2 regions of the Bradyrhizobium sp. 33ap4 genome follow, and region 2 is predicted to be linked to the other one. Evidence: riboswitches for the same ligand, from Rfam matches in the RefSeq annotation. Region 2 holds a riboswitch; the other holds the start of a gene.
What was found. A riboswitch is a leader RNA that binds a small molecule or an ion and turns the genes downstream of it on or off. The one in region 2 is predicted to bind glycine.

Region 1 (4,695 bases), on a different contig from region 2:
TCGGACGTACACAAACGAATGAGGCCGCGCGCCAGATTTTGGCTTTACAAAATCGTCGGCTGAGATTTTCGTAACGCGCGCGCGATGCCGGCGCCGTCAGAACAACAAGAGAGAACAACGATGAACCCCGCCAATCTCCCCTTTGATTCCGAAACGATGCTGCAGGGCCTGCGCAGCTGGGTGGAATGCGAAAGCCCGACCTGGGACGCCGCCGCGGTCGAACGCATGCTCGATCTCGCCGCCCGCGAGATGGCGATCATGGGTGCGACGATCGAGCGCATCGCCGGACGCCAGGGCTTCGCGGGCTGCGTCCGCGCCCGTTTTCCCCATCCGAAACAAGGCCAGCCCGGCATCCTGATCGCCGGCCATCTGGACACCGTTCACCCCGTCGGCACCATCGAGAAGCTGAAGTGGCGGCGCGAAGGCAACAAGTGCTTCGGGCCGGGCATCTTCGACATGAAGGGCGGCAACTACCTGTCGATCGAGGCGATCAGGCAATTGGCGCGCGCCTCCTTTACGACTCCGCTGCCGATCACCGTGCTGTTCACCCCCGACGAAGAGGTCGGCACGCCGTCGACGCGCGACATCATCGAGGCGGAAGCCGCGCGCAACAAATATGTGCTGGTGCCGGAGCCCGGCCGTCCGAATAACGGCGTCGTCACCGGCCGCTATGCGATCGCGCGCTTCAACCTGGAAGCCACCGGCAAGCCCAGCCATGCCGGCGCAACGCTGTCTTCCGGCCGCTCCGCGATCCGCGAGATGGCGCGGCAGATCATCGCCATCGACGGCATGACCACCGAGGACTGCACCTTCTCGGTCGGCATCGTGCATGGCGGCCAGTGGGTCAATTGCGTCGCGACGACCTGTACCGGCGAAGCGCTCAGCATGGCCAAGCGCCAGGCCGATCTCGACCGTGGCGTCGAGCGCATGCTGGCACTGTCGGGCACCGCCAACGACGTGACCTTCAAGGTGACGCGCGGCGTCACCCGCCCGGTGTGGGAGCCCGATGCGGGCACCATGGCGCTCTATGAAAAGGCAAAAGGCCTTGCTGCAGCGATGGGTCTCGATCTGCCGCACGGCAGCGCCGGCGGCGGCTCAGACGGCAACTTCACCGGCGCGATGGGCATCCCCACGCTCGACGGCCTTGGCGTTCGCGGCGCCGATGCACATACGCTCAACGAGCACATCGAGGTCGACAGCCTCGCCGAACGCGGCCGCCTGATGGCGGCACTGCTGGCGACGCTGGACTGACATCGATTTGCACTGCACAACACGTTGGCACTGCCGGATCGAAATTTAGCCTTGTCCATTTTTGAGGCTTCGCCTACGGTCCGGCCGTCCAACGCGACGATGCGGGAGAGATCGAAGCGACAACAATCGTGTTGTTGGCTTCGGCGCCGACGGAGCAACCGCCCCGGAAACTCTCAGGCAAAAGGACTGTATCGTCAGGACGATCTGGAGAGAGACGAACATGGCCGCACATCAAGGGCCATGACGTCCACCGAAGGGGATAGTTCGCTTCTGGCCACAGCCCGATGCGGATCAAGCTCTCAGGTACCGTGACAGATGGGGCGCCGATGCCGGTTTCACCGGCGGTTCGGCGACTCTAACCCACGGGAGCCTGACAACTATCATGCCACACATCGCGATCATCGGCGCCGGCATCACCGGCGTAACGACGGCCTATGCCCTGCTTGAACGCGGCTACAAGGTGACTGTCCTCGACAGGCATCGCTACGCCGCGATGGAAACCTCGTTCGCCAATGGCGGACAACTCTCCGCCAGCAACGCCGAGGTGTGGAACAGCGCCGCGACCATCCTCAAGGGGCTGCGCTGGATGCTGAGAAGCGACGCGCCGCTGCTGATGAACCCGAAGCCGAGCTGGCACAAATATTCCTGGATCGGCGAGTTCGTAGGCCACATCACGCGCTATCGCGGCAACACCATCGAGACCACGAAGCTCGCCATCGAAGCGCGCAAGCATCTGTTCTCGATCGCAGAGCGCGAAAACATCGCCTTCGATCTCGAACGCCGCGGCATCCTGCACGTCTATCACGACAGGGCCGGCTTCGAAGCCGGCCTCAAGGTCAACACGCTGCTGCAGCAAGGCGGGCTCGACCGCCGGCCGGTGACCCCGGACGAGATCCGCGTCATCGAACCCGCGCTGCAGACAACCTGCTATGGCGGCTTCTTCACGCCGTCGGACGCGACCGGCGATATTCACAAATTCACGCGTGGGCTTGCCGACGCCTGCATCCGCCGTGGCGCGAGCTTCGTCCATGAAGCCGACGTCGACACGATCGCACACGGCGATGACGGCTTCCGCATCGGCTGGAACGAAGCTGCTTCACATGATGCTGCGGTCGCGACGCGCCAGCAGCTACAGGCGGACGGGATCGTGATTTGCGCCGGCGTGGCGAGCCGCCACTTCGCCAGCCTGCTCAACGACCGCGTCAATGTCTATCCGGTGAAGGGCTATTCGATCACGGTGCAGCTCGATGCGCCGCAAAGCCGGAATGCGGCCCCAACCGTCAGCCTGCTCGATGAAGCTGCGAAGATCGTCACCAGCCGGCTCGGCGCCGACCGCTTCCGCGTCGCCGGCACCGCCGAGTTCAACGGCTTCAACCGCGACATTCGCGCCGATCGCATTCAACCGCTGGTGGACTGGGTGCGGCATCATTTCCCGGAGATCGACACGTCGAAAGTCGTGCCATGGGCGGGCTTGCGCCCGATGATGCCGAACATGATGCCGGTGGTTCGCGCCGGACGGATTCCGGGCGTGTTCTACAATACGGGCCACGGTCATCTTGGCTGGACACTGTCGGCGGCGACGGCGCAGATGGTGGCCCAGGCGATCGACGATTGGCGCGACCTCGACACGCCGCCGATGGCGCCGACGTTCGGTGCCGGGCTCGACGTGCCCGCCGACGCGCGCAAAGCTGAAATCAATCCACCTTCCAGTGGACTGCTTCAAACTTCACCGGAGGAATAATCGCGGCCAACAGGACTGATTAGCTGCACCGCAAAATCCGCAGCACCGATGGCATGGGACTTGCTCAAGTTCTACCGTGAGTCTGCTACCATCTGTGCTACGGTCTGGTGTGCAACGGTCCCGCTGGGGACTTCATCGACCACAACCCAACGGATCAAATTTGCTCGGATATCTGCTTCGCCGCATCCTCGCCGCCATTCCCGTGATGGGCGTGGTGGCTCTGTTCGTGTTCCTGTTGCTGCGGCTGACGCCGGGCGACCCGGCCGCCATCCTCGCCGGCGACAACGCGACTCCCGAACAACTCGAACGCATTCGGACCTCGCTTGGTCTGAACGAGCCGATCTACATCCAGTTCTACACCTGGATCGCCAAGTTGCTGCACGGCGACCTCGGCGTCTCCCTGATCTCGAACAAGCCGATCCTCGAAATGATCGTCCCGCGCCTCGAGCCCTCGATCTCGGTCGCGCTGGCCACCATCATCCTCTCGATCCTGGTGGCGGTGCCGCTCGGCGTGATCGCGGCGTGGAAGCACGGCACCTGGATCGACCGCTTCGTGATGGGGCTTTCCGTGCTCGGCTTCTCGGTGCCGGTGTTCGTCATCGGCTATGTGCTGATCCAGATCTTTGCGATTGATCTGCGCTGGGTTCCGGTACAGGGCTTCAAGAGCATCTCGGCCGGCTTCGGTCCGTTCTTCCAGCGCCTCATCCTGCCGACCTGCACACTCTCCTTCATCTATGTCGCGCTGATCGCACGCATGACGCGGGCCTCGATGCTCGATGTGCTCGGCGAGGATTACGTGCGCACGGCGCGGGCCAAGGGCATCGGCGAGACCGGTGTGCTGCTGCGCCATGCGCTGCGCAACGCCGCCGTGCCGGTCATCACGGTGATCGGTTCCGGCTTCGCGCTCTTGATCTCCGGGGTCGTCGTCACCGAAAGCGTGTTCAACCTGCCCGGCATCGGCCGCCTCACCGTCGATGCGGTGCTGGCGCGCGACTATCCGGTGATCCAGGCGATGATCCTGTTGACGTCAGGTATCTACGTCGCGGTCAATCTGTTGATTGACCTCGCCTACACCCTGCTCGATCCTCGTATCCGGTACTGAGCAATGGCGATCGAAACCCTTCCCGAATCCTCGCTTCCCGTCACCCGGCCGTTCCGCGTCAAGTTCGGCTTCCTGACGTCGACGCCGATCATCGCGATTGCGACGATCAGCCTCGCCCTCATCATCCTGATGGCGATCTTCGCACCGCTGCTTGCGCCGCATGATCCTCTGCTGCTGACGCCGTCGCAGCGGCTGAAGCCGTCGAGCGCGCAATATCTGCTCGGCACCGACGCCTATGGCCGCGACCTGTTGTCGCGCATCATCTACGGCGCACGGATCTCGCTGGTGATCGGGCTCGGCGCCGCCGTCTGCTCGATCGCCATCGGCCTTCTGATCGGCCTCGTCGCCGGCTTCTTCCGCTGGGTCGATGCGGTGCTGATGCGCGTGATGGACGGCTTGATGGCGATCCCCGCCATCCTGCTCGCGATCGCCGTGGTGTCGCTGTCGGGCGCCAGCATCTGGACCGTGATGGTCGCGATCACCATCCCCGAGATCCCGCGCGTGGCGCGGCTGGTGCGCTCGGTGGTGCTGACCGCACGCGAGGAACCTTATGTCGAGGCCGCGATCTCGCTCGGCACCAGCCTGCCGAAGATCATGTGGC
Region 2 (4,695 bases):
CGACCATCGCAGCCGAGGCCGGATTGGTGCCGTGCGCGGAGGAGGGGATCAGGCACACCTTGCGGTGCGGCTCGCCGCGCGCGAGGTGATAGCCGCGGATCGCCAGCAGCCCGGCATATTCGCCCTGCGCGCCGGAATTCGGCTGCAGCGAGACTGCGTCATAGCCGGTGATGTCGCACAGCCATTGCTCCAGCCGCTTGAACAGCGCGTGATAGCCCTTGGCCTGATCCGCCGGCGCGAACGGATGCAGATTGCCGAACGCCGGCCAGGTCAGCGGGATCATTTCGGTGGTGGCGTTGAGCTTCATCGTGCAGGAGCCGAGCGGGATCATCGCGCGGTCGAGCGCGAGGTCACGATCGCTGAGCTTGCGCATGTAGCGCAGCAGCTCGGTCTCGGAACGATGCGTATTGAACACCGGATGGCTGAGGAAGGCGCTGGTGCGCCGCAGCTCCTTCGGCAGCGCCTCGTGCGCACCGGCCTCGATCTCGGCATAGCTGAGCTTGCCGCCGAACACGCGCCACACCGCCTCGACCGTCTCCGGCGTCGAGGTCTCGTCGAGCGCGATGCCGAGCGTGGTCGCGCCGATGCGCAGATTGATCCGCTCCGCCTGCGCGCGGGTGACGAGCTCGATCTGCTTGCTACCTGTCTCGACGGTCACGGTATCGAAGAACGCTTCGGTGGTCGGCGCAAAGCCGAGCTTGCGCAGGCCGGCGGCAAGCACGGTGGCGCGGCGATGCACGCTGCGTGCGATATGGGTCAGGCCCTCGGGACCGTGATAGACCGCATACATCGAGGCGATCACGGCGAGCAGCACCTGCGCGGTGCAGATGTTCGAGGTCGCCTTCTCGCGGCGGATATGCTGCTCGCGGGTCTGCAGCGCGAGGCGATAGGCGGGCTGCCCACGCGAATCCACCGAGAGGCCGACGATGCGGCCGGGCAGCGAGCGCTTCAGCGTGTCGCGCACCGCCATATAGGCGGCGTGCGGTCCGCCATACCCCATCGGCACGCCGAACCGCTGCGCCGAACCGATCGCGATGTCGGCGCCGAGCTCGCCGGGCGAGGCGAGCAGCGTCAGCGACAGCAGGTCCGCCGCGACGATCGCAAGCGCGCCCTTGGCGCGCAGCGACGCGATGGCAGGCTTGAGGTCGCGTACTGCGCCCGACGTTCCCGGATATTGCAGCAGCGCGCCGAGCACATCGGCGTTGTCGAGCTCGGTCAGGGGATCGCCGACCACCAGCGCCCAGCCCAGCGGCGCGGCGCGCGTGCGCATCACCGCCACCGTCTGCGGATGCACCTCCTTGTCGACGAAGAACACCTTCGCCTTGACCTGCGAGTGGCGCTCGGCGAGCGCCATCGCTTCCGCCGCTGCCGTCGCTTCGTCGAGCAGCGAGGCGTTGGCGACGTCGAGCCCGGTGAGATCGCAGATCATGGTCTGGAAGTTGAACAGGGCCTCGAGCCGGCCCTGGCTGATCTCCGGCTGGTACGGCGTATAGGCGGTGTACCAGGCCGGGTTCTCCAGAATGTTGCGCTGGATCACCGCGGGCAGGATGGTGCCGGAATAGCCCTGGCCGATCAGCGAGGTGAACATCTGGTTCTGCGCGGCGAGCTCGCTCATATGCGCGAGCGCCTCGGTCTCGCTCAGCGCCCGGCCGAGATCGAGCGGCGCCTTCTGCCGGATCGACGCCGGCAGCGTCTCGTTCATCAGCGCCTGCAGGCTCGCGGCGCCGACCGTCTCCAGCATCGCGTTGACGTCGCGCGGCGACGGTCCGATGTGGCGGCGGACGAAATCGGTGGCGGCTTCGTTGATCGGCTTGAAGGGCGCGTTCATGACGTGATCCTCGGAGTGATCCTTTAGGCGGTGTGCGCGGCGTAGGCGGCCTCGTCCATCAGGCCGCCGAGCTCGCCCTTGTCGGCAATCTTCAGCTTGAAGAACCAGGCCTTGCCGCCGGCGTCGGAATTGACCAGCGCGGGCTCGGCGGCGAGCGCGTCGTTGACCTCGACCACCTCGCCGGAGATCGGCGCGTAAACGTCGGAGGCGGCCTTGACGGATTCGACGACAGCGGCGGCCTCGGCCTTCTTCAGGCTGCGGCCGACCTTGGGCAGTTCGACGAACACGACGTCGCCGAGCTGCGACTGCGCATAGTCGGTGATCCCGATCGTGGCGACGTCGCCCTCGATGCGGAGCCATTCGTGGTCGGACGTGTACAGCGTCGTCATGGGGTCGATCCTTTGGCGTTCAGCGTTTGTAGGTATTGGGGACGAAGGGCGTAGCGGCGACTTTCAGCGGCAGCCGCTGGCCGCGCACTTCGGCGAAAACGGTGGTGCCGACGGCGGAAAGGGCCGTGGGCAGGTAGCCCATCGCAACCGGCGCATTGAGGCTCGGGCCGAAGCCGCCCGAGGTCACCTTGCCGATCTGCTCGGTCGAGCCGGCATCGGCGAACAGCGCGGCGCCTTCGCGCACCGGTGCGCGGCCGTCAGGCTTCAGGCCGACCCGTCGGCGCGCAGCGCCATCTGCGAATTGCGCGAGAATTTTGTCGGCGCCGGGGAAGCCGCCGGCGCGGGCGCCGCCGCTGCGGCGAACCTTCTGCACCGACCATTCCAGCGCGCCTTCGACCGGTGTCGTCGTGGTGTCGATGTCATGGCCATAGAGGCACAGCCCGGCTTCGAGCCGCAGGCTGTCGCGCGCGCCGAGCCCGATCGGCAACACGTCGGGATTGTCGAGCAGCGCGGTGACCAGGGCTTCCACCTTGTCCGCGGGCACGGAAATCTCAAAGCCGTCCTCGCCGGTATAGCCGGAGCGCGAGACGAAGCAGTCGACGTCACTGAGCCGGCGCGCACCGGCATCCATGAATTTCATCGAACCGACATCTGCACAAAGTTTCGCCAGCGCCGATTCGGCTTTAGGGCCCTGCAGCGCGATCAGCGCGCGGTCGGCCAGCGAGATGATCTCGCAGGCGTCGGAGAGATTCGCGCGCAGATGCGCCTCGTCCTCGGCCTTGCAAGCGGCGTTGACCACCAGGAACAGGTGATCGCCGAAATTCGCCACCATCAGGTCGTCGAGCAGGCCACCGTCATTGTTGGTGAATTGCGCGTAGCGCTGCCGTCCCGGCGCGATACCGACGATGTCCTGCGGCACCAGTTTTTCCAGCGCGAGCGCGGCATCCGCGACCTTGCCGGATTTGGCCTTCAGCACGAGCTGGCCCATGTGCGACACATCGAACAGACCGGCTTCCTTGCGGGTGTGCAGATGCTCCTTCAGCACGCCGGCCGCGTATTGCACCGGCATGTCATAGCCGGCGAACGGCACCATCTTGGCGCCGCGCGCCAGATGCAGCGCGTGCAGCGGGGTCTGTTTCAGCGGGGAGGTTTCGCGCGCAAGCATCACAGGGCCCTCGCGGTTCCCGCCGGGGACCTATTTCCCCTTGAGAAACCTGCAGAAAGCCCCATCTGTCGCTGTGCCTGAGAGTATTATCCCGTCGGCGGACGCATCGGGGCGAACCCCAGCGTCTCTTTCCAGATGTCAGACGTCACGCGGTCCTTTTGCCTGAGAGTTTCCGGGGCGGTTGCTCCTTCGGCGCCGGCGATAAGGCCGGTCTCTCCCGACGTGACTAGGTATAGGTAGGTAGAAAACACGGCGCCACCAAGACTGTCAACGCAGCTGCAGCAACTATCCAATGGGCTTTGTGCTGCCGCGGCAAGCCCATGATCCGCCTGCACAGTTTCTGGACACCGCAGCTGGCAATGTCTAAAAGCGTTCGGCCGGAAAATGACGCCTTTTTGCGGCTGGCCGGCCCCTTTTTCCGATTGGATGAACATGAGCAGCGTCAACGACATCAGGTCGACATTTCTGAACTTCTTCAAGGAGAACGGGCACGAGATCGTGGCCTCGTCGCCGCTGGTTCCGCGCAACGACCCGACCTTGATGTTCACCAATGCCGGCATGGTGCAGTTCAAGAACGTCTTCACCGGCGTCGAGAAGCGCGGCTATCAGCGCGCCACGACGTCGCAGAAGTGCGTGCGCGCCGGCGGCAAGCATAACGACCTCGACAATGTCGGCTACACCGCGCGCCATCTCACCTTCTTCGAGATGCTCGGCAACTTCTCGTTCGGCGATTACTTCAAGGAGCGCGCGATCGAGCTCGCCTGGAATCTGATCACCAAGGATTTCGGGCTGAAGAAGGACAAGCTGCTGGTCACCGTCTACCACACCGACGACGAGGCGGCCGGCTACTGGAAGAAGATCGCGGGCTTCTCGGACGACCGCATCATCCGCATCCCGACCTCGGACAATTTCTGGGCGATGGGCGACACCGGCCCGTGCGGACCGTGCTCCGAAATCTTCATCGACCGCGGCGAGCACATCTGGGGCGGCCCTCCGGGCAGCCCGGATGAGGATGGCGATCGCTTCCTCGAATTCTGGAACCTGGTGTTCATGCAGTACGAGCAGGTGACGAAGGAGGAGCGCGTGGCGCTGCCGCGTCCCTCGATCGACACCGGCATGGGGCTCGAGCGCATGGCCTGCATCCTGCAGGGCGTCGAGAGCGTGTTCGAGACCGATCTGTTCCGCAATCTGATCGATGCCGCCGCGTCTACCCTCGGGCACGGTCCGAACGAGCAGAACGTTGGGTCGTATCGGGTGATCGCGGACCATCTGCGCTCGTCCGCGTTCCTGATCACCGACGGCGTGCTGCCGTC

Region 1: it holds a riboswitch for glycine, as region 2 does, so the genes downstream of both, Q2M23_RS38935 (D-amino acid dehydrogenase) here and gcvT (glycine cleavage system aminomethyltransferase GcvT) in region 2, are expected to answer to the same signal.

What each region holds. Positions count from the first base shown of each region.
Region 1 is NZ_JAUMTJ010000081.1:13,526-18,220, reverse strand. Features, by position in the region: gene Q2M23_RS38940 (M20/M25/M40 family metallo-hydrolase) at 121-1,251, shown strand; glycine riboswitch at 1,344-1,450, shown strand; glycine riboswitch at 1,454-1,568, shown strand; gene Q2M23_RS38935 (D-amino acid dehydrogenase) at 1,634-2,992, shown strand; gene Q2M23_RS38930 (ABC transporter permease) at 3,153-4,094, shown strand; gene Q2M23_RS38925 (ABC transporter permease) at 4,098-4,695, shown strand, end outside.
Region 2 is NZ_JAUMTJ010000036.1:85,522-90,216, reverse strand. Features, by position in the region: gene gcvP (aminomethyl-transferring glycine dehydrogenase) at 1-1,828, opposite strand, end outside; gene gcvH (glycine cleavage system protein GcvH) at 1,852-2,217, opposite strand; gene gcvT (glycine cleavage system aminomethyltransferase GcvT) at 2,237-3,382, opposite strand; glycine riboswitch at 3,524-3,612, opposite strand; gene alaS (alanine--tRNA ligase) at 3,815-4,695, shown strand, end outside.